Regions from separate parts of the Erythrobacter westpacificensis genome, predicted to be linked through region 1. Evidence: predicted binding sites of a transcription regulator. Region 1 holds the regulator's gene; each other region holds the start of a gene.
The links. The regulator LexA, encoded in region 1, represses DNA repair genes until DNA is damaged. The targets are predictions, from matches to a motif close to GTTCCNCNCTTGTTCT.

Region 1 (5,966 bases):
TGCTCGACTGCTGGATTGCGGCCGCGAAATGAACAAGCTGGAAGAAATCTGCGCCACGAAGCGCGAAGAAGTGCGCGCTCGCAAGACTGCGCAAACGCAGGCCGATCTCGATCGTTTGGCTGCCGAAGCGAGCGCGCCGCGCGGTTTCCACGGGGCCCTGGAAGCGAAGTCTGCCGATGGTTTCGGCTTGATTGCGGAGGTAAAGAAGGCCTCTCCCTCCAAGGGCCTGATCCGCGAGGATTTTCGCCCGCACCAGCACGCGATGGACTACGCAGCGGGCGGTGCCGCGTGTCTTTCCGTCCTCACCGATGCGCCCTATTTCCAGGGGCACGAGGACTATCTGCTGGAAGCGCGGGCATCGTGCGAACTGCCGGTGCTGCGCAAGGATTTCATGGTCGATCCCTGGCAGGTTGCCGAGAGCCGCGCGCTGGGCGCCGACGCTATTCTCATCATCGTGGCTGCACTGGACAACGGCCTCATGGCGGAGATCGAAGCGGCAGCGCTCGATTACGGCATGGACGTGCTGGTCGAAGTGCACGACGAGGCCGAGATGGAGCGCGCTGGGCTGCACCTGACGTCACGGCTGATCGGGGTCAACAATCGCGACCTGAAGACCTTCACTACCGACCTCGCTACGACCGAACGCCTTGCAAGACTTGCACCCGAAGGCGCGCTTCTCGTCGGCGAAAGCGGGATCAACACCCACGCCGATTGCCAGCGCCTCGCCGGGTCGGGCGTTCGCTGCTTCCTCGTCGGCGAAAGCCTGATGCGGCAAAGTGATGTTGAAGCTGCCACGCGGGCGCTCCTGTACGGCTAGGTCCGAGAGCCGATTGTCGTCGCGCATTGTGTTGCCCATTCCGGCAATTCTGGGATAGGTCGCCGGCATGAGCAATCTTACCCATCTTGATGACAAGGGTGCCGCGCGCATGGTGGATGTGGGCGGCAAGGCGGAAACCGTGCGCAGCGCGGCGGCAGGAGGTCGTATCCGGATGGCGCCGGCCACCCTGAAGGCGGTGCGCGAAGGTAGCGGTCCGAAGGGCGATGTGCTGTCCGCCGCGCGTATCGCCGGCATCATGGCGGCCAAGAAGACCGGCGAACTCATCCCGCTCTGCCACCCGCTCGCGCTCGATAGCGTAAGCGTGGATTTCACCTTCTCGAACGACGCGGTCGAAGTGACGGCCCGCGCCGCCCTCACCGGCAAGACCGGAGTCGAGATGGAAGCTCTGACCGCTGCCTCCATCGCCTTGCTGACGCTGTACGACATGGCGAAGGCGCTGGAGAAAGGGATGGTCATCGAACAAGTTCGCCTGCTGGAGAAAACCGGCGGAAAAAGCGGCGACTGGCGCGCCGAGTGAGCCTGCCCGCACCAATACCCGTTGAAGAGGCCCAGCAGCGCCTCTGCGCGCTGGTTTCCCCCTTGCCTACGGAAGGGATCGTCGCTGCCGACGCCGTGGGCCGGTGCCTGGCAGAGGATATCGAGGCGCGGCGCACGCAGCCGAGCGCGGACCTTTCAGCCATGGATGGCTACGCGATCGCTGCCGGAGATCATTCCGGCCCCTGGCGCATCGTCGGCGAAAGCGCGGCAGGCCACCCCTTTTCCGGCACGCTGGCGACGGGAGAAGCTGTCCGAATCTCAACCGGGGCGATCATGCCCCACGGCTCAGACGCGGTCCTGCTGCAGGAGAATGCGACCCGCGAAGGCGATACCCTATCGCTGAATGACGAAGGCAACCCGACACCTCGCCACATTCGCCGCGCCGGTTTCGATTTCGAGGCAGGTGAAACGCTGCTGCGAAAGGGCGCGCGTATCAGCCCCGCCCAGCTCGCGCTTGCCCTATCGGGTGGGCACGGCGTTCTGCCGGTTCATCGGCTGCCCTCTATAGCCGTTCTGGACAGTGGTGACGAACTGGGCGCCGATCCCGAGAAGTGCGAGGCGCACCAGATCCCGGCCAGTAATGGTCCGGCCATAGCTGCGCTCGCCCGGCCTTTCGTTTCGGAATGTCTACGCATCGGTCCTGTCAAGGATACGATGGACGCAATGCTCGGCGGGCTTGAAAGCGCCGCCCGCGCCGACGTCATCGTCACCAGCGGCGGCGCTTCGGTCGGCGATCACGATCTGGTGAAACCCGCACTGGAAAGATGGGGCGCGACGATCGATTTCTGGCGCGTCGCGATGAAACCGGGCAAGCCCCTGATGGTTGCGCGACGGGCCAATCAGGTCATTCTGGGCCTCCCCGGCAATCCGGTTTCCAGCTTCGTTACGGCCTATCTTTTCCTGTTGCCTTTGTTGCGAAGGATGGCGGGTGCGCTGGATATGTTGCCCCACCCCGTTGCAATGGCCTGCCTCACACCGCTGCCCGCTGGCGGCAAACGCACGGAGTTCTTGCGGGGCCGCATCGTCAACGGCAAAGTCGAACTGATCGAGGAGCAGGATAGCAGCGCCCTTCGGGCACTTGCTGCCGCGGATGTGCTGATCCGCAGGGATATCGGTGCTCCGCCGACGAAGGCCAATGACTCCGTGGAAATCTATCGCATCCGAAATGGCGGTATCGCTTGACTTGACCAGATCTGTTTCTTAATTGTTCCTTATTCGTTCCTGATGTGGAACATTAATGAGGGGCTTGCCCATGTTGACTGCCAAGCAACACGAATTGCTGCTGTTCATTCACCGCCGTCTGGAAGAAAGCGGTATCTCTCCCAGTTTCGAGGAGATGAAGGAAGCGCTCGACCTGAAGAGCAAGTCAGGCGTTCACCGCCTGATCTCTGCGCTGGAGGAACGTGGCTTCATTCGGCGCCTGCCGAACCGTGCCCGTGCTCTTGAAGTGGTGAAGATGCCGGAAAATCTCGGCGGAAAGCCAATTGATCCGGTTGCAAAGGCGACCACCCCGCCTCCAAGCCAGCCCGAGCCGGCGAACGACGTGATCGAGATTCCTTTGCATGGCCGCATCGCTGCCGGTGTCCCGATAGAGGCGCTGGAGGATTCTCAAACATTGCCGGTGCCCGCCGCCCTGCTCGGCTCGGGCGAGCATTACGCGCTGGAAGTCTCCGGCGATTCGATGGTGGAAGCGGGTATCTTCGATGGCGACTTCGCTCTCGTGAAGAAGGCGGATACGGCGCGTGACGGCGACATTGTCGTGGCGCTGGTGAACGACGAGGAAGCCACGTTGAAGTACCTTTACCACGATGGTGGCAAGATCCGCCTCGATCCCGCAAACGCATCGTACGATCCGCAAGTCTACGAAGATCGCCAGGTCAAGGTGCAGGGCAAACTCGCCGGGCTGCTGCGGCGCTACCACTGAGGTTTCGATCCTGACGAATTCATAAGAGGCGGCGTCCGGCAAGGATGCCGCCTTTTCTCTGTGCGTCAATCAGCCTCCCGGCCTCGCCACCAGCCATGATCGCCCTGCCTGTCGGCAACGCTCCGGACCTCGGGCTCCTTGCCCAGGACGATAGCCAAACCGCCGGTCTGGGAAAGCATTCGTGCGTCGGCACGCAGCCACCTTGGCGTGCAGCTGCGGGGCAGCCATCGATCGGAAACGACGATATCAGCGCGCTCGCAAGCCGCCGCAAGGGCCCGTTCGCCAACGATGTTGCGGCTCCGGCTCATCAGGATGCTCCACGAGCGTCCGCCCCGTTCAAGGGTCACTACGCAGAAATCCGCAGTGCAATCCGCGTCGGGCCATTCAGCCATGGGAATGGGTTCGCCCTCTACCCCGGCAAGTTCCAGGAGGTTGTCGCGCGTGTAATCGCTGCGCGTGTCGCGCAGGACGAGAAGGCGCTCGTCCTCTCCGGTAACGCCGACATGCCGTCCGTCGCTTGATATCAGGACGTCCGGGATCGGGGTCAGGACCAGCATGAGCGTGGCGAACGCCGTGGGCAGAAGACCCCACAACCGTGCCCTTCCCCGCCACAATGCCAGCCACAAACCGCCCGCGACGAACAGCGCGAAGGTAAAACCGGTAATCTGGGGGATCAGCTTTACCGCACCAGGCTGACTGCTGGTGAAATGGGCGATGCCGATCAGCAGATCGAGCGAGACACCGACCAACCACCAGAAGGGCGCTCCGAGACCGACCACATCCATCACCAGTGCAACGGCGATCAACGGCATCGATATGAACGTGACGAGGGGGATGGAAATGACGTTTGCCAGCGCCCCGTAAACGCCCGCGCGATGGAAGTGGAACAGTACGATCGGCATCAGTGCGATCTCGATGACCATGCCTGTCAAAAGCAGCATCAGCGTCCGCCGACCGAGCCACGCAGCGCGGCTCTCCTCCCGCGGCGCCAGAAAGCGTTTCACAGGCTCCGCGTTGTGCAAGGCTACAATCGCGATGACGGCGGCGAAGCTCATCTGGAAACTGGGGCCGACCAGACTTTCCGGCCACATCAGCAGCACGGCGACCGCCGCGACAGCCACCATCCGCAGCGACAGCGGCTCGCGCCCCAGCGCAAGCGCCCCCAAGACGAGCAGCGCGGCAATGCAGCTTCTCACCGTGGGTACCTGTGCACCGGTAAGGAGGGTATATCCGATGCCGCCAAGAGCAGCGATCGCCGCTGCGGCGACGGGCAGGCGGACACGAAGGACGAGCCACGGCCACAATGCCAGCAGGCGTATCGCCAGCAGGTACGTGCCCGCGATCACGGCGCTCACGTGCAACCCGCTGATCGAGAGCAGGTGGGTAAGCCCTGCATCGCGCATGGCGTCCTCGTCCGCTTCGCTGATGGCGCCACGGTCTCCGCTGGCGAAGGCCGCCGCGATGCTCCCTGCCGACCCGCCGAGGTTTTCCCGCACGTGGCCCGATAACTGGCGCTGCAAGCCCGCGATAAAATCGCCGTTCCGCACTGATGTTTCCACCACGCGCACATCTCCCTGAACGCTACCGGTTGCGGCGAACCCCTCGAACCAGGCGGTGCGGGCGAAATCGTACCTCCCGGGCAGCATGGGCGGGGCAGGTGGCATCAGCCTCGCCTGCAGTTCCACTAGCGCGCCCTCCCCCATCTCCGACGTTGCAGCGTCCAGCGGAACGTTGACGCGGATCTTCACCGCTTCGCCACTCTCGGGGTGGCGTGTTGCCATGACCAGCCTCACCCGGTCTTGCGCGGGCTGTTCGATCCGCTCCAGAACCCGCCCCCGGAAGGTGTCGTAGACCGGCCTCTCGAACGCCTCGGCACCGACCAGTTCGCTACGCGCCCAGGCGAGTCCGGTGCCGAACGAAACGAGCAGGCCGCACGCCGCCACCGCGCCGACGAGATGAACGCGTTCCTCCCGCCCCTTCCATAGCGCAACGGCACCCAGGGCTGTCAGCAGTCCGCCGGCCATCACCATGATCCATGCGGCCTGCGAGCCAAGTGCGAACCAGGCGCCGATGCCTGTGGCAAGGGCGACCGCCAGCCAGGGGCCTCGATCGAAACCTGAGTGACCGAGGAAACGCTCTGCCCCATCGGCTACGCTGGACAAATCCCGCGGCATTCGCCAATGCGACTGCTGCGTTGCAACATCGCCCGGTTCGTCGCCTAGCGGGACAAGAGGGGGATGTTTGCTAGCCATGGAAATACAGGACAGGAAACAGGCAGTTATGGCAAGTTCGATTGGTAACGGTTCAAAGCAGCGTCCAGTGGTGACGCGCTTCGCGCCCAGCCCAACCGGCTTCCTGCACATCGGCAATGCCCGAACCGGGCTGTTTTCCTGGCTCTACGCCCGTCACCACGGTGGCCGGGCGCTGCTGCGCATCGAGGATACCGACAAGAAGCGGTCTACCCAGGAGGCGATCGATGTCATCCTCGACGGGCTCGAATGGCTCGGCCTCGAATTCGATGGGGACACGGTTTACCAGAGCCAGCGCGCCGATCGGCATGCCGAAGTGGCGCGCAAGCTGCTGGACGCCGGCCATGCCTACAAGTGCTTCGCATCGCCGGAAGAACTCGCCGAGATGCGCGAACAACAAAGAGCCGCCAAGCAGCCG
Region 2 (5,966 bases), on a different contig from region 1:
AGGCCACAGCCGCAATTCTCGCTGCCAGCGCGCTGACGCTGCCTGCATCGGCCCAGCAGCAGGTGCAGGAGGGAACGGCGCAGGGCGACGTTTCCGTCACCATCTACCAGAACGGCCAGTCGCTGGTGCAGGATATCCGCCGGCTCGATATCCCGCGCGGCACAACGCGCATCGAGTTTCCCGATGTCTCCGCGCAGATCCGCCCGGCAACGCTCAGCTTCAATGCCGAGAACACCGCCATCGTCGAGCAGAACTTCGACTTCGACCTGCTGACACCCACCAAGCTGATGGAAAAGGCCATCGGCCAGACCGTAACGCTGGTGCGCACCAATCCTGCCACCGGCACCGAAGTGCGCGAGCGGGCCGAAGTCCTCTCCACCGCGGGCGGCGTGGTGGTGCGCATCGGCGACCGGATCGAGGTGCTGCGCGACGACGGCCTGCCCGTGCGCGTGGTGTTTGACGAGGTGCCGCCCAACCTGCGCGCGCGCCCCACCTTGTCCGTCACCCTGAATTCCACCAGCAGCGGTACGCGCGATGCCTCCATCCGCTATCTCACGCCGGGCCTTGGCTGGACGGCAGACTATGTCGCGCTGTTCGATGAAACGAACGGCACGGTGGACATGCAGGGCTGGGTCACGCTCACCAACACCACCGGCACCACGTTCCACGCTGCCGATACGCTGCTCGTGGCAGGCTCGCCCAATGGTGGCGGAGGCCCGCGCCGCGACATGGTGCGCCCCGGTACCCAGACTGCCGACCGCGAGCGGCTCGGCGATTTCTACCTTTACCCGCTGGAAGAGCGCACCACGATCGCCAACGCTCAGACCAAGCAGGTCGGCTTCCTCGACGCGCAGGGCGTGCCCGCGAGCCGCGTCTATTCGATCGGCGCCTACTGGCTGGCGAACGATGAGGACTTCCGCCCCGCCTCCACCGCCATCAGTTTCAACTCCAGCCGTGAAGGCGGGCTGGGCGATGCGCTGCCTGCGGGCACCGTCCGCTTCTACCAGCGCGATGCCGAGGGTAACCCGCAGTTCATCGGCGAAAACGGCATCGGCCACACGCCCATGGGCAGCACGCTGTCGCTGCGCACCGGCGATGCCTTCGACGTCTACATGCAGGCCGAGGTCGAGGACCGCGAACGCATCACCGCCGCCGAATACGAGGCGAGCCGTCGCTACCGCGTGCTCGAGGATGGCCAGGTGGTGCGCGAAGTCGAGGTGGAGCGCGCAGTCGACTATTACCGCACCACGATGAAATACACCTTCACCAATGCCAAGCCGGAGCCGGTTGTGGTGCAACTCACGCAGAACGGCCTCGGACAGTACTGGTGGGGTTGGGATTTCCGCGTGGTGAGCGAGGACGTGGAAGGCGAGCAGATCAACCGCGACACCCGCCTCTATCGCGTCTCCGTGCCCGCCAACGGCGAGCGCGAAGTGCGCGTGACTTACGAGACGCGGTTCTGAGGGGAAGGGCGGTGCGCCTCCCTACCTTGCTTAGTGCGACTGTCATGGCGTCTCTTGCCGTGGCCTGTTCGACAGCGGCCAACGCGCAGGATCGCGTGATCGTTGAGGCGAGCGAGCCGGAAAGCCTCGCCGTCACCGTCTATCGCGATCCCAATCGCGGCGTGGGCGGCACGATGAACACGCGCTGGCCGCAGGGTTTCGCGATGATTTCCGAAACCCGCACCGTTACCCTGCCGCCGGGGGAATCCCGCATCCGTTTCGAAGGCGTGGCGGAAGGCATGGTCGCCGTTTCCGCCATCGTCACGGGCCTGCCGGGCGGCACGATCGAGAAGAACCGCAACGCCGACCTGCTAAGCCCTGCCGCACTGGTGGACGGCACGCTTGGCAACCGCGTCACCATTACCCGCACCAATCCGGGCACCGGAGAGGCAGCGAGCGAGGACGCGATCATCCGCACCCGCGCCGACGGCGGTATCGTCCTGCAAACGCGGGACGGCTACGAGGCGGTGCGCTGCTCCGGCCTGCCCGAACGGCTGACGTTCGATGACATTCCCGATGGCCTCTCGTCCGAACCGATCTTCTCCATCGACACCCGCGATGCCAGCGGCGGCACATATACGGTCACGCTCTCCTACCTCGCCTGGGGCTTCGACTGGGAGGCGAGCTATGTCGCCACCCTCCACGAAGGCCGCGACGCCGACGATGTCCGTTTCGACCTGACGAGCTGGCTGACGATCCTCAACGACAACGGCCAGAGCTTCCCCGACGCAGAACTGATGGCCGTTGCGGGTACGCTGAACGTGACCAGCGATTTCGAGAACCTTGCCGATCCGCCGACTGCGCGGCCCCTTCGCCTTACGTGCTATCCCATCGGCAGCACCGCGCGCGGTTCACCCATCAATTATCCGCCGCCGCCTCCTCCGCCGCCGCCCCCTCCGCCGATGGCGATGATGGCGGACGGGATCGTCGTCACCGGCTCGCGGGTTCAGCGCGTGGCGATGGAATCGGCAGCGCCGGTGATGGCCGGGGAAGAACAGCTGGGCGACCTCAAGCTCTACCGCGTGCCCGTGCCGGTCGATGTGAACGCGCAAGGGCTGAAGCAGGTCGCATTCCTGCGCGAGGAGGGCGTCGAGGGCGAACTCGTTTACGAGAGCGATTGTACCCCGTGGAACTGGAACGCCGATCCCGCACCTGCGCGCCTCCTGCTGGAAACGGTGAACGACGACGAACACGGCCTCGGCGTGGCACTGCCCACAGGCACGGTCTCGGTCTTCGAGCGGGGGCCGCGCGGCGAGCTGCTGGTGGCGGAGGAGACGCTGCGCGATTACGCTTCGGGGCAGGATGTGGAACTCTCGCTGGGCGAATCCGCGCAGGTGTTCGTCGCCTGCAACCATGCCGGAGCGAAGGACCCGCGTGAGGCGGGCGCGCGCTGGATGGATGCGCGCGCGACTCTCACCAATGCCAATCCACATCCCGTCACCGTGCGCATCCAGCTTGGCTTCAACAGCCAGTGGCGGTTTCGCGGCCTGCGGGAGCGTTTGCGCAACGGCCAGCGAATCGTTCTGGTCAATGTTCCGGCAAACGGAACGCGAGTTCTGGATTGGCAGGTTGGGGAAGTCACTGACTAGGCGCGATTTCACGCCAGCAATGGCGGAAATCCGAGCCTGCCGGCCGAAATCCAACAAAAATTCTGTTCCACTCTTGTTCTTATGGAACAAAGTGGGTACATCTGCTGCTGTTGAAGAGTTAGACAAGACCCTAGCAAGCAGATGGAGGCCATGTCATGGCAGGTGCAAATCTGAAATTGGTTGAAAAGGAATCCAACGTGGACCGTCAGAAGGCGCTGGACGCCGCACTTGCCCAGATCGATCGCGCATTCGGCAAGGGCTCGGCAATGAAGCTGGGCCAGAAGGAAGCCATGCAGGTGGAATCGATTTCCACTGGCTCGCTCGGGCTTGATATCGCGCTTGGCGTGGGCGGCCTGCCCAAGGGCCGCGTGATCGAGGTCTACGGGCCTGAAAGCTCGGGCAAGACCACGCTGGCGCTGCACTGCATTGCAGAGGCGCAGAAGGCCGGCGGCACCGCTGCCTTCGTCGATGCCGAGCACGCGCTCGATCCCGTCTATGCCAAGAAGCTGGGCGTCGACATCGACGAACTGATCGTCTCGCAGCCCGACACGGGTGAGCAGGCGCTGGAAATCACCGATACGCTCGTGCGGTCGAATGCGATCGACATTCTCGTTGTCGACTCGGTTGCAGCCCTGGTGCCGCGTGCCGAGATCGAAGGCGAGATGGGCGACAGCCACGTCGGTCTCCAGGCGCGCCTGATGTCGCAATCGCTGCGCAAGCTGACCGGCTCGATCAACCGTTCCAAGTGCATGGTGATCTTCATCAATCAGCTGCGCATGAAGATCGGCGTGATGTACGGCAACCCGGAGACGACGACGGGCGGCAACGCGCTGAAGTTCTACGCCTCGGTCCGTCTCGACATCCGTCGCACCGGCCAGATCAAGGACCGCGACGAAGTGGTGGGCAACTCCACCCGCGTGAAGGTGGTCAAGAACAAGGTCGCCCCGCCGTTCAAGCAGGTCGAATTCGACATCATGTACGGCGAGGGCATCTCGAAGATCGGCGAAATTCTCGATCTCGGCGTGAAGGCCGGGGTGGTCGAGAAGAGCGGCTCGTGGTTCAGCTACGACAGCGTTCGCATCGGCCAGGGCCGCGAGAACGCCAAGACCTTCCTCAAGGAGAATCCCGAAGTTCGCGACAAGTTGGAGGCTGCTATCCGCGGCAAAACCGATGAAGTCGCCGAGGAGATGATGACAGGGCCGGACGCGGACCCCGAAGACTGATCTCCTCAAGAAGGCCGCCGGAGGTTTTTGCGTCCAGGACTGTGTTCCAGGTGTTCCAGGATAGTTGGAAACCGCCAGTCCGAATGGCCTTGCGAAACCGGAGCCGGCGAGCGGTGGCCCTCGTGCCCCCAACGCCGGCTTCTTCGCATCTTGCACATTGCCGAGTGCCGGGTCGCCCGATAACACCGGCGTCTCTAGGGGAGAAACGTGTTGGTCGACAAGAGCGAGTGGCAGGGCAAGAGCGGCGAGACCTGGGCTGCAGAATGGCGCAGGACGGATCGCAGTTTTACCCGCCTGACCGAACGGCTCCTCCAGAGAACCCGGGAGTTCACCTTCCGCAAGGTGCTGGACGTCGGCTGCGGCGCGGGCGAACTCTCCCTCGCGATCGCCCGCGGACGCCGGGACGTGACCGTCACCGGGGTAGATGTCTCACCGAAGCTCATTGAAGCGGCGACCGAACGGGGTAGCCATCTCGGGAACGTGCGGTTCATACTGGCGGATGCCGCCGAATGGGCCAGCGATCACGCGACCGCGCCTGATTTCCTGATCTCCCGTCACGGTGTCATGTTCTTCGGCGATCCCCCCGCGGCTTTTGCAAACCTGGCCAGGCAGGCCCAGAAGGACGCGGGACTGATGTTCTCGTGCTTCCGCGATGTATCCGAGAATCCGTTCTTCACCGAGGTCGGCAAGCTCCTTCCGGAAGCTCCACCCCCCATAGACGCGGCGGCACCTGGTCCTTTCGCCTTTGCGGACAAAGACAGGGTGACGTCCATCCTCTCGGCGGGAGGCTGGACCGATATCGCATTCGAGGCGGTCGACTTTCCGATGATCGCCGGAGCTGGCGAAAATGCCGTGGAGGATGCTTTCGCCTATTTCTGCCGCATCGGTCCCGCAGCCCGCGCTTCGGCCGAGCTTGAAGGCGAGGAGAAAGACCGGTTCCTTAGCCGCGTGCACGCTCTATGTGAGCGCCACGACCATGACGGGATCGTCGCCTTGCCCGCCGCTGCGTGGATCGTGACGGCAAAGAAGGCCAGTTAGTGGCGCAACGCGGCTTGCCGGAGGGCCAATTGCCCCCTAATTCGCCTTGCATGACTTCGACCAACGATATTCGCCGCACTTTTCTCGATTACTTCGCGGCCAACGATCACCAGATCGTCCCGTCGGCACCCCTAGTGCCGTACAACGATCCTTCGCTCATGTTCGTGAATGCGGGCATGGTGCCGTTCAAGAACGTGTTCACGGGTGTCGAGACGCCGCCCGCGCCGCGCGCCACCAGCAGCCAGAAATGCGTGCGTGCCGGTGGTAAGCACAACGACCTCGACAATGTCGGGTACACTGCGCGGCACCTGACGTTCTTCGAGATGCTCGGCAACTTCAGCTTCGGCGACTATTTCAAGGAGCGGGCGATCGAACTCGCCTGGAACATGGTCACGAAGGAATTCGGCCTGGATCCGAAACGCCTTACAGCCACGGTCTATCATACGGACGATGAAGCTTTCGACCTGTGGAAACGAATCGCCGGCCTGCCTGAAGAGCGCATCATCCGCATCCCCACGAAAGACAATTTCTGGGCGATGGGCTCCGATGGTCCCTGCGGTCCTTGCTCGGAAATATTCTGGGATCACGGGCCCGATGTGGCGGGCGGCCCTCCC
Region 3 (5,966 bases), on a different contig from region 1:
CTCGACAACGGCGTCTACAAGATCTGGTTCGCACGTAATTACACCGCATACCTGCCCAACACCGTGCTGCTCGACAATGCGCTTGCTACCATGGGGGCGGGGCTGCCGTCTGCCATGATGAGCGCGATGGTCTATCCCGGCCGCAAGGTGATGGCGATCTGCGGCGATGGCGGGTTCATGATGAACAGCCAGGAGATGGAAACCGCGGTCCGCCTCGGCCTCAACATGACCGTGCTGATCCTGCGCGACGATGCCTATGGCATGATCCGCTGGAAACAGGCGAACATGGGCTTCAAGGACTGGGGCCTGACCTACGGCAACCCCGATTTCGTGCAATATGCGCAAAGCTACGGCGCCAAGGGTCACCGCGTTGAAAGCGCCGATCACCTGAAGGAAGTGCTGGACCACTGCCTGTCGACCGATGGCGTGCACCTGATCGATTGCCCGGTGGATTATTCCGAGAACGACCAGATACTAAATCACGACATCAAGGAACTGAGTGCCAAGCTCTGAGTGGTATCGTCAGGAGGACATCATGGCCGAACTCAAGGACGTTTATCCGCTCTACCTGAACAACAAGGCGGTGCAGCCCAACACCGACCTCGAAGTGACCGACAAGTACACGGGCGAGGTCGCCTTTCGCACCGCGCTGGCCACGCCCGATATCATCGAGGAGGCGATTGCAGGAACGGTGCGGGCGACGGAGTCGATGGCGAAGCTCGCCAGCTATGAGAAGCAGGCCGTGCTGCAACACTGTGTCGAGCAATTCCGCGAACGTTACGACGAGCTCGCCTATTCGCTGTGCGTGGAGGCGGGCAAGCCGATCAAGGATGCCGAGGGCGAAGTCGACCGGCTGATCGACACTTTCCGCATCGCCGCCGAGGAATCGACGCGCAACTACGGCGAGGTGCAGCCGTTGGACATCTCCGCGCGCGCCAAGGGCTACATGGGTATGTGGAAGCGGGTGCCGATCGGGCCGTGCAGCTTCATCAGCCCGTTCAATTTCCCGCTGAACCTTGCCGCGCACAAGATCGCGCCCGCCATCGCGGTCGGATGCCCATTCATCATCAAACCTGCATCGAAGACGCCGCTGGGCACCATCATCATGGGCGAGGTGCTGGCCGAATGCGATATCCTGCCCGAAGGGGCGTTCTCCGTCCTTCCCGCCAGTCGCGACGGGGCGGACCTTTTTACCGAAGACGAACGCCTCAAGCTGCTCAGCTTCACGGGCTCGCCCGGCGTGGGCTGGGACCTGAAAGCGAAGGCGGGCAAGAAGCCCGTCATCCTAGAACTCGGGGGCAATGCGGCCGTGGTGGTCGACAAGGATGCGGACCTCGATCATGCGCTGGAACGCATCATCTTCGGTGCCTTCTACCAGAGCGGCCAGAGCTGCATTGGCGTGCAGCGCATCATCATTCACGAGGATATCTACGACGAGTTCAAGGATATGTTGGTGGCGAAGACCAAGACCCTCGTGGCGGGCGATCCCAAGGATCGGGACACTTTCATCGGGCCGATGATCTCCGACAAGGAAGCCGGGCGACTGAAGGGCTGGATCGACGAGGCCATAGAAGCTGGCGCAAAACTGCTTTGTGGCGGCGGATTGTCGAACGGCAACATGCTGGAAGCGACCCTGCTGGAAAACGTCCCGCGCGGTTGCAACGCCAGCAAGGAAGAGGCCTTCGGTCCGCTGGCGAACCTGTCGAAGTTCTCCGACTTCTACGAAGCTCTAGACCAGGTAAACGACAGCAAGTTCGGCCTCCAGGCGGGCATCTTCACGCGCGATATCCACCAGGTGCTGGATGCGTGGGACACGCTGGATGTCGGCGGTGTGGTGGTGAACGACGTGTCCAGCTACCGCGTGGACAACATGCCATATGGCGGCGTGAAGGATTCCGGTCTCGGCCGCGAGGGCATCCGCTTTGCCATGGAAGACATGACCGAGATCCGGAACCTTGTGATCCGGCGGATCTAGCTTTCCTCCAGCAGCAGCACTTCGCAGGTTACCGACAGTTTGGGCGGCTGGGTGGTGCTGCTTGCCTCCACCACGGCGGCATCGGCGACAAGTTGGCCGCGAATGGCAAACTCATGCTCGGGCAGGAAGGCGATGAAGCACTCTCCTGCATTGACTGCGTCCTCGCCTTCGAAAACCATCTCCACCCGGTGACGCGCCCCGGCGAAGGTTATGCTGGCCCAGCCTTTTTCCGAGTGCCGCGTAATCCGGCCCTTGCCGTCTGCGAGAGCGCGCAGGGCATCGGCCAGCTGTTCGCGCGGGCCACGCTGGCCCCGGCGCTTTGCCGGAGGAGGGGTGATCTGATCAGTATGCACCGGTAGTCTCCCGATATTTGTTCATGAAATGTTCCACCCGTTTTTCCGTTGATGCACGCGGAGTGCGGCCATTGCGCAGGTCCAGGACGAATCGCGGATCGCGTGTCGCCAGGCGTCCGAACTTCGTGGGCGGCATGCGCGTATGGCGCAGAAATACTTCGATTTTGCGGATGAGCATGGTGCGAACCCCTCTTCCAGTTTCCCTCGTTTTCCGAGCCACTTGTGCGACTCGTTGAAGCTTGTGTCGCCGCCGAAATCCTACTTGTCTAGGAAAAATACATCGTGTAGGAGGAATTTGCATCACAGTATAGGAAGCGCAGCATGGATCCTCGTGAGAAACTGGCAGATTTGGCGAAAGAGCGGGGCACCAGCCTCGCATCACTTTCGCGCATGCTCTCCCGTAATCCTACCTATCTTCAGCAATATATCACCAAAGGCAGCCCGAAGAAGCTGGAAGAAGAAGATCGAGGGATCCTCGCACAATTTTTCGGCGTGGAGGAATCGGAACTCGGCGGGCCCAAGGATAAATCCTACGAGCGCCGCGATGATGACAAGTGGGTCGAAGCGCCTCGCCTCGAAGTCGATGCTTCCGCCGGTCCGGGAGCGGCGGATGCGCAGGATCGGGTGTTCGATGCCTTTCGGTTCTCCAAACGATGGTTGACCGAGCAGGGCCTCGAGGGCGCAAAGCTTTCCGCCATCCGGGTCGTTGGCGATTCGATGGAACCGCTTCTTCGCGAAGGGGACGAAGTGCTTGTCGACCGGCGCGATCAGCCGTTTCGTGACGGCGTGCACGTCGTTCGGCTTGACGAGTCGCTGCTGGTAAAGCGCGTGGCGAGCAAGGGTGGCGGGCGCTTCTCGCTGCTCAGCCAGAACCTCGCTTATCCTCCCATTGACGTGAGCGCCGACGAGTTCGCCATCATCGGGCGCGTGGTGTGGAAGAGCGGGCGGGTCTAGCCGCTAGAGCAACTTCATCTTGAAGCCGGTATGCGTCGGTTTGAAGCCCAGCCGCTCATAGAACCTGTGCGCAGCATCGCGCTGACGGTCGCTGGTCAGTTGCACCACGCCGCAGCCTTTTTCCGCGCAGCGATCGATCGCCCAGCGCATCATTTCTTCGCCGACGCCTTTCCCGCGCATGGCGCTTGCCACCCTCACGCTCTCGATCTGTCCCCGCCACGCGCCCTGCCGCGATACACCGGGAATGAAACTGAGCTGGAAGCTGCCTACCGGCTTTCCGCCGCGTTCCACCACAAGCAGGCGGTGGTTCGGATCTGCAGTGATTGCCGCGAGCGCCTTGCGCTGCTCTTCTGCGATGCCTTCGCGTGCCGGATCGCGAGCGGCGGCAACCTCGTCGGAATCGCCGAGGGATGCGATGAAGGGCAGGTCTGCGGGCTTGGCATCGCGATAGGTGAGGGCGGTCATGCCGTACTGTCTAGGCTTGCAAGGGCTCCGCGTCACCGCCAACTAGCGTGGCATGACACAAGAAGCTCCAATCCGTGCCGCCATTATCCCCGTTACCGCCTTCCAGCAAAACTGCTCGCTGGTGTGGTGTTCGAAGACCATGCGCGGCGTGCTGGTCGATCCTGGGGGTGATCTCGACAAGCTGAAGGACGCGGTGCAGCGCGCCGGAGTGACGCTGGAGAAAATCCTGCTCACACATGGCCATGCCGACCACTGCGGGCAGGCCGGGATGCTGGCGAAGGAGCTTGGTCTCCCCATCGAAGGACCGCACGAGGACGACCGGTTCTGGATCAGCAGGCTGGAGGACGACGGTCCGCGTTTCCAGATGACCTGCGAGATATTCGAGCCCGATCGCTGGCTCAACGACGGCGACACCGTCAGCTTCGGCGAAGTTACGATGGAAGTGCTGCATTGCCCCGGGCACACGCCGGGACACGTGGTGTTCTTCCATCGCCCCACCGGCTTCGCCTTCGTGGGTGACGTGCTGTTCCAGGGAAGCATCGGACGCACCGATTTTCCCATGGGCAATCATCAGGACCTGCTGGACGCCATCACCCAGAAGCTGTGGCCGCTGGGCGATAACGTCACTTTCGTGCCCGGTCATGGGCCTACCAGCACTTTCGGGCAGGAGCGGAAGACGAACCCCTATGTCAGCGATGCTGCAATGGCGCGCGGCTAGACGACCTGGAACACCACCAGCACGACCCAGACGATCCAGATCAGGTAGGGCACCAGCGTCGTCAGCATACCCACCATGCGCGGGATGCTGGGCTTGTCCGCCTGCATCCCGACGGCGTGAAGTACGCGGCCTGCCAGGAATACCGCTGCCGTGATGGCAAGGAGCCAGGGATTCTGGTCGGAATAGTCCAGCACCAGGATCATCAGCAAAGCGATCGGCGTGTATTCCGTGAAATTGGCATGGGCGCGCATATGGCGCTGCAAGGCGGTATCGCCGCCGTCGCCGTGCAACACCTTCGCTTTACCGCGCGCCGCGCCGCAGCGCCAAGAAAGCCAAAGGTTGATCAGTCCGGCTATGGCCACGCTGAGCAGCCCGATATGATGTTCCAGCATTTATAAAGCCCCCGTTCGTCCCAACTTATCGCTATAACGAGCGGGGGGCGCTTGCAACTGCGCGAGAAATCGCTAAAGAGCGCGCCTTCGCCGCATCCTCGAATGGGTCTTTCCGGCGCGCTTGCGCAGCGGACTGGCTTGGCCTAGGGCGGCTCCGACACAGATTTTGAACGAATTCAAGGAACAGGTGCCGCCATGGCTGTCCCTAAGAGAAAAGTATCACCGCATCGCCGGGGCAATCGCCGGTCGCACGATTCGCTGAAGGTGGAAGCCTTCCACGAATGCTCCAACTGCGGCGAGCTGAAGCGCCCGCACATGCTTTGCACCGCCTGCGGCCACTACAACGGTCGCCAGGTGATCGAGCCCAAGGGCCTTTAAAGTCCAAACCGGACCAAGGAGCGTACGCACATGAGCCTGCCCCGTATCGCGGTTGATGCGATGGGCGGAGATCATGGCGTGCGCGTCATGGTGTCCGGCGCGGCGCTGGCAAGGCGCCAGCACGACAAGTTCAAGTTCCTGCTGGTAGGTGATGAGGAGCGCATCAAGAAGGCGCTCGAAGATCATCCCGGCATGCGCGAGGCATCCGAAATCCTGCATTGCGACGACGTGGTATCGGGCGACGAGAAACCCAGCCGCGCGCTTCGTCGTGCGAAGACCACCAGCATGGGCCTGGCTATCCAGGCAGTGAAGGATGGCTCCTGCGGCGCTGCCGTGAGCGCGGGTAATACCGGCGCGCTGATGGCCATGAGCAAGCTGGCCCTGCGCACGATGCCGGGGATCGACCGGCCCGCGCTCGCCGCCCTTCTTCCCACGCTGGAGGAGCATGACGTGATCATGCTCGATCTCGGCGCGAACACCGATTGCGACGCCCGCAACCTTGTGCAGTTCGCCATCATGGGCGCCGCCTATTCCCGCATCGTCAACAAGGGCCGCACCCCGCGTGTTCGCCTGCTGAACATCGGTACCGAGAGCATCAAGGGCACCGACGACCTGCAACGCGCTGCGCAGTTGCTGAAGGATGCCGACAGCCTCGACATGCGGTTCGACGGCTATGTAGAGGCCGACAAGATCAATCGCGGCGAGGTTGACGTGGTGGTAACGGACGGTTT
Region 4 (5,966 bases), on a different contig from region 1:
TTGAAGATGGATGCGTAATACTTGCGCCACAGGTCCTCCGCCGGATCGCCCTGCGGTGCGTCGGACTTCTGCGCAGGTCCGCTTTCGCGCAGCGTCTCACCATCCCAGTGGATGCAGCCCTTCGGCGTCAGGATGGACCAGTGCATGTTGGCAAAGCGGCGCACGAAGAAGCCCGCCTCGCGCCGCACGATGTGATGATCGGGCTCGAACCAGGCGACGTAATGCTCGTTCCCCTCCTCGTCCTCCACCATGCGGAAGCGGACGAAGGCATGCATCTTGTGTGCATCGCGGCGCACGGCCTTGTCCATGTCCTCCAGCCGGCGCACCTGGCTATCGGCCTTGTCCTCCATCAGCCGCGGGTTGGACTGCAAACGCCACAGCATCGCATAAAGAAGGGAAAATCGTTCTGGGTCAGAATGATGAGCGACATTCCTGGCAATCGAAAGGAACCGCTTGCTGGCGCGAATGATGCGCTTGTCGTCCTCGGGCACAGGCAGCCGCTTGTCGCCGTGACTGAACAGCGAGCCATTACCGCCCGGCTCCACCCAAGCGACACGGTCGGGCGGCACATCGCACTGGATCAACTGCCGCGCCCGCTCCCGCCAGAAGGCGAAGTCGTCCGGCTCGGGCAGGTGCACCACGTAATAGGTGCCGAGCTTTACGTGCTGGAGCGCAGTCATGCCGCGAACAGTTCCAGTTGCTCCTGCCTGGGCGCAAGCAGGCTGCGCAAATCCGCCCGGTCTGTCAGCAGCGTGGGCCGCCAGTCGGCGGTGCAGATGAACGGACGCACTTTCGCCACGGACACCGTCAGCTTCGCCACATCGTCCAGCCGCAAGGTGCGATGACGGCGCGAGGCGAGGATCTGCCCCACGGCCCGCGTACCCAGCCCCGGCACACGCAGCAGGTCTTCGCGGCTCGCGCGATTTACGTCCACCGGGAAACGACCGCGAAATTTCAGCGCCCAGGCCAGCTTGGGATCGATGTCGAGCGGCAGATTCCCGTCCGCCTCGGTCGCCTGCATCACTTCCTGTGGAGCAAAGCCATAGAAGCGCATCAGCCAGTCCGACTGGTAAAGCCGGTGCTCACGCATCAGAGGCGGGCGCTTCAGGGGAAGCACTGCGCTGGCATCGGGAATGGGTGAGAAGGCGCTGTAATAGACGCGGCGCAGCTTGAAATTGCCGTAGAGGCGGCTGGCCTTGCCCACGATATCGCTGTCGGTCGCGGCATCGGCACCCACGATCATCTGTGTCGACTGGCCACCCGGAGCGAAACGCGGCGCGTGCCTGAACCGCTTGCGCTCGTCCTTCGACTGGCGGATCGCCATCTTCATGCCACCCATTGCACCTTCGATCTGGCGCGAATTCTTGTCCGGCGCGAGGCGCGTCAGCCCGGTGTCGGTGGGCAGTTCGACGTTTATGGAAACGCGGTCTGCATAGAGGCCCGCCTGGTGCGCGAGTTCCGGGTCCGCTTCGGGAATGGTCTTGAGGTGGATGTAGCCGCGAAAATCGTGCTCCTCGCGCAGGATACGTGCGGTTTCCACCAGCAGTTCCATCGTGTGGTTGGAGCTCTTGATGATACCGGAAGAGAGAAACAGCCCCTCGATATAGTTGCGGCGGTAGAAGGTGAGCGTCAGGTCCGCCACTTCGCGCGGAGTGAACTTCGCGCGGCGCACGTTCGAACTCTTGCGATTGATGCAGTAGTGGCAATCGAAGATGCAGTGGTTGGTCAGCAGGATCTTCAGCAGCGAAATGCACCGACCATCGGGCGCGTAGGCGTGGCAGATGCCCATGCCTTCTGTCGAACCGACACCCTTGCCGCCCGTGGAGTTGCGCTTCGCCGTTCCCGACGACGCGCAGGAGGCATCGTATTTCGCTGCATCGGCAAGGATTTCCAGCTTCTGGATGGTTTCGAGCGCGGCCATTTGTTCCTTATATGTTCTTGTGCGCGATTCGCCAAGCCATTGCCGCTAACTCGCGATAACTCCGCGGTGAATTGTCCAAGGACGCGACCCGGAGAAAAGTGGAATTAACCACGCATCTTGGGGCGGGTTTAACCAACCTTGCCGCACGCAGGGCGTTCATGAGAAAAAGGGGCAAGCCATGAAACTGTTCGCGCGCACGAAACCCGTGTCCGCTCCCGAGCGACGCAGCGGGCCGCGAACGCGCGTGGATTGCCTTGCCACGATGTTGATGCCCAGCGGCAACCGCAGCGGACGTCTGTTCGACATCTCCACCACAGGTGCTCGCCTGACGACACAGGATCCACCGGCCAAGGGCGTTTCCGCGATCCTCGACTGGAGCCTGCACGAAGCCTACTGCCACGTGATCTGGACGAAGCCGGGAATGTGCGGCGTGGAATTCGACCGCCCCCTGCCCCAGCGCGTGCTCGATGAACTGATCGAGGAAGCGGGCACAGGTCCGCGCCTGGTTCACCGGGCTACCGATGACGACAGAAACGGAGGCATTCCCCGCCCGCCCACGCGCTTCGTCGGCTAGGACAGAGTCAATCTTCAGTCTGGACGCGCTGCAATTGGCGTGACACAACTTTCCCGATTGCCTCCGCAAGAGAGGTATGCCTTGGGAGAGGCCGATTGAAGCGAATGCCATTCAGCGCGGCGATTGCCGATGCGCCGCTGCGCCCGTTCCAGATCGTGGTTGCCGCGTTCGGCCTCGCCTTCCTGGTGATCGACGGGATAGACCTGCAATCGCTGGCGCTGGTGACGCCGCTGATCCTCGACGAATGGCAGATCGACCGCGCGTTGTTCGGCCCCGCGCTTGCCGCGTCGCTGTTCGGCATGGGTTTCGGATCCATTCTGGGCGGCCTTCTGGGGGACAGGATCGGGCGGTTGAACACGCTGTTCATCGCCTCACTCATCTTCGGCTCCACAACCATCGCGGCCGCCTACACGAACACCGTATGGGAAATGAGCGCAGTGCGCGCCATCGGCGGGCTGGGTTTCGGCGCCGCCTATCCCAACGCCCTCGCGCTGGTGAGCGACTGGGTTTCCGACCGCCATCGACCGCACGCCATCGCATTGCTCTCGGTTGGCATCCCGGTCGGCATCACGGTGGCAGCCGAACTGCTTCCACTCCTGCTACCGGACCACGGCTGGCGCGGGGCGTTCGTCATATTCGGCGTGGGATCACTCGTTTTTGGCGCGCTTATGCGATTGGTACTGCGTGAGCCGCCTGCCTTTTACCTTGCCAAGGGCAATACCGATGCAGCGCAGAAAAGCGCCGCGCGCGTGATCGACAGCGACATCGAACTCGCGCCCGAACCCGAGGATGCGGATTTCGCCGAGACGGGCGAGCGCATCGGCATTTTCCACCAGCGCAACACGCGGCTCAACATCGCCATGTTCGTCAGCTTCTCCGCCGCGACGACCCTCGTCTACGGACTGCTGAACTGGACGACCGAACTGCTCACCTCTGCCGGCTTCACGCTGGAGGAGGCGCTGCGAGCGACATCGTGGCAAGGCATTCTCTCGATGATCGGCGGCATATCTGCGGGCTTCACCGTGCGCACTTTCGGCTCGCGCGCAATGATCCTTGGCGGAGCCATGCTGATTACCGGTACTATCGTCGCACTGGCGTTCATGGTGGAGGGGCTGGAAGGGCCGCCCTCGCCATCGCAGATCAACGTCATCGTCGTTCTCGAAGGACTTGCAGTCGGCCTCGTCTCCATGATGATCTCGCTGTTCTACGTCGTCATGGCCTATGGCTACCCCTCGGCCTGCCGTTCCGGTGGGATAGGCTTCGTCATCACCTCCGGCCGCGTGTTTTCCATCGCAATGGTCTTTGCAGGAGGCTGGCTGCTGAACCTGGGGGGCGACAGCTTCGTGATCTATTTCGCCACGCTGATCGCGATCGCACTGCTGGTGTTCCCCGCCGCATTCATCATCGACAACCACATCCCGCCCGCCCGCAAGAAGGAGTCCTAACCATGGTCGTTATCGCAGGTCGCCGTATCAGCCCGCAAAACCTTGGCGGCGAATACGAGCGCATAACCGTCACACCCTACGCAGGCGCGCTGGGCGCCGTCATCGGCGGGGTCGACATCGCGCAGGAACAGGATGATGCCACCATCGCCGAAATCCGCCGCGCGCTGATCGAGCACCAGGTGATCTTCTTCCGCGAGCAGGATTTCTCGCCCGAGCAGCACCTCGCCTTCGCCAAGCGGTTCGGTACGCTGAACCAGCACGACCAGGTGAAGGGAATGGACGAGTACCCGGACATCATCGAAGTGCGACAGGAACCCACCGACACGCGCAATTTCGGCGGGGCGTGGCATGGCGACGTGACCTACCTGCCTGAACCGCCACTCGGTTCCATCCTTTACGCCAAGGAGGTGCCGCCCGTTGGCGGAGACACGCTATGGTCGAACCTCTACCTTGCTTACGAAGACCTATCTCCAGGCTACCGCGCGATGATCGATCCGCTCACCGTGATCCACACGCCCGCGCTGATCTACGGCACCAAGTCGATGGACTGGAGCAAGGACAGTTCGATGAAATCATCGCCCACGGAAGCCGCGCATTACGAGGTCGAGCACCCGCTAGTGCGAACCCATCCCGAAAGCGGTCGCAAGCTGTTCTACGTCAGCGGCGCCTACACCCCGCGCTTTAAGGACCAGACCGAGGAGGAAAGCGGCCCGATCATCGACTACCTGATGTACCAGGCGACCCGCGAGCCCTTCACGTGTCGCTGGCGCTGGCAGGCAGGCGACGTCGCCTTCTGGGACAACCGTGCATGCCTGCATTACGCGCTGAACGATTACCACGGTCACAGGCGGATCATGCACCGCGTGACCATCAACGGGGAGCGACCCGCCCGATAGCATCGGCGCGATTCGTCTCGGCTTAACCCCTTTGCCCTAAGGGTAATCCCCTATGCCGCGACATGCGGCGAAGCCGTGGGGGTTATTGTATGCAAAGCCGGACTGTTCCGAGCGCAACTGGCGAGTTGGCTCCTGCTTCCTCGGCCTTGCAGACCACGGTCCAGGCGGACGAACGCTTCTACATGCTCGACCTCCTGCGCGGCTTCGCTGCAATTGCCGTCGTACTTTATCATGGCGACCGCCTCGTCCCGGCAGGCTATTTCGCGGTGGACTTGTTCTTTATCCTAAGCGGGTTTGTCCTCGCTCATGCCTATCGCGGCCGATTGCGGAGCAGAGAGGAGATCGTCTCTTTTCTCGTGAAACGCGCAATACGCCTTTATCCGGTCATGTTTCTGGGTGCGCTGGTCGGTCTGGCCATCAATGGCGGGTCGTTGAAAACACTTCTGCTGATACCGGAGACGAACGGGATACTTTACCCTGCGAACCTGCCTCTCTGGTCGCTTCTCTTCGAAGCCATTGCAAGCGTGGCATTCGGCCTGTTTCACCTCTTCGGGAAACCGATGCTGGCCGCATTCTTTCTCGTGGGATTGGCCATCTTCGCGTTCGGGGTGCTGAAGGCAGGCACGGCCGATCTGGGGTTCTTCAGCGGCGCTTTCGGTGCCGGGCTCGGGCGCACGGCCTTCGGTTTCAGCGCCGGAATCGTAATCTATTACCTTTGCCGCGGACGCCACCCGATCAGCCCTTATCTTGCAGTGTGGTGTTGCCTCACGATCGTTGCGGTAACGTTGTTGCAGCCCGGCAGCCCGCTGGTCGAACTGCTGGTCGTCACGGTGGTGCTTCCCCTGGCGATCTTCGTGCTGGCGCACTTGCAGCCGGCGTCGAATGGCCTGGCTGTCTGGCTCGGCAATCTTTCCTATCCGCTGTATGCAATCCACCATCCGATCATCAAACTGGCCGAAGATTCCGCAGTCGCGGTCGTCGCAACCTGCATCGCGCTCGTGCTTGTCTCTGCGGCGATCTACAGGTGGTACGACGTGCCGGTGCGTCAGTGGCTTGAGAAGCGTTGGGCAGAGACTGCTTAGACGCCACTTTCTTGGGTCCGGCATTGAATGTCGCCCCGGCTGGATGTT

Region 2: the regulator LexA is predicted to act here: its motif matches at 3,156-3,171, upstream of recA (recombinase RecA).
Region 3: the regulator LexA is predicted to act here: its motif matches at 2,526-2,541, upstream of ABFX23_RS13580 (S24 family peptidase).
Region 4: the regulator LexA is predicted to act here: its motif matches at 1,924-1,939, upstream of ABFX23_RS05010 (putative DNA modification/repair radical SAM protein).

Annotation. Positions count from the first base shown of each region.
Region 1 is NZ_BAABHV010000017.1:188,472-194,437, reverse strand. It holds gene trpD (anthranilate phosphoribosyltransferase) at 1-32, shown strand, start outside; gene trpC (indole-3-glycerol phosphate synthase TrpC) at 29-817, shown strand; gene moaC (cyclic pyranopterin monophosphate synthase MoaC) at 885-1,355, shown strand; gene ABFX23_RS11810 (molybdopterin molybdotransferase MoeA) at 1,352-2,557, shown strand; gene lexA (transcriptional repressor LexA) at 2,628-3,299, shown strand; gene ABFX23_RS11800 (ComEC/Rec2 family competence protein) at 3,365-5,551, opposite strand; gene gltX (glutamate--tRNA ligase) at 5,580-5,966, shown strand, end outside.
Region 2 is NZ_BAABHV010000009.1:249,831-255,796, reverse strand. It holds gene ABFX23_RS05920 (DUF4139 domain-containing protein) at 1-1,463, shown strand, start outside; gene ABFX23_RS05915 (DUF4139 domain-containing protein) at 1,508-3,091, shown strand; gene recA (recombinase RecA) at 3,247-4,314, shown strand; gene ABFX23_RS05905 (class I SAM-dependent methyltransferase) at 4,525-5,352, shown strand; gene alaS (alanine--tRNA ligase) at 5,403-5,966, shown strand, end outside.
Region 3 is NZ_BAABHV010000021.1:151,041-157,006, reverse strand. It holds gene ABFX23_RS13600 (acetolactate synthase large subunit) at 1-513, shown strand, start outside; gene ABFX23_RS13595 (aldehyde dehydrogenase family protein) at 536-1,975, shown strand; gene ABFX23_RS13590 (hypothetical protein) at 1,972-2,328, opposite strand; gene ABFX23_RS13585 (hypothetical protein) at 2,318-2,506, opposite strand; gene ABFX23_RS13580 (S24 family peptidase) at 2,650-3,282, shown strand; gene ABFX23_RS13575 (GNAT family N-acetyltransferase) at 3,286-3,747, opposite strand; gene ABFX23_RS13570 (MBL fold metallo-hydrolase) at 3,800-4,465, shown strand; gene ABFX23_RS13565 (MAPEG family protein) at 4,462-4,857, opposite strand; gene rpmF (50S ribosomal protein L32) at 5,053-5,235, shown strand; gene plsX (phosphate acyltransferase PlsX) at 5,266-5,966, shown strand, end outside.
Region 4 is NZ_BAABHV010000009.1:71,141-77,106, forward strand. It holds gene ABFX23_RS05005 (UdgX family uracil-DNA binding protein) at 1-680, opposite strand, end outside; gene ABFX23_RS05010 (putative DNA modification/repair radical SAM protein) at 677-1,921, opposite strand; gene ABFX23_RS05015 (PilZ domain-containing protein) at 2,100-2,495, shown strand; gene ABFX23_RS05020 (MFS transporter) at 2,600-3,940, shown strand; gene ABFX23_RS05025 (TauD/TfdA dioxygenase family protein) at 3,943-4,836, shown strand; gene ABFX23_RS05030 (acyltransferase family protein) at 5,019-5,918, shown strand; gene ABFX23_RS05035 (DUF6504 family protein) at 5,966-5,966, opposite strand, start outside.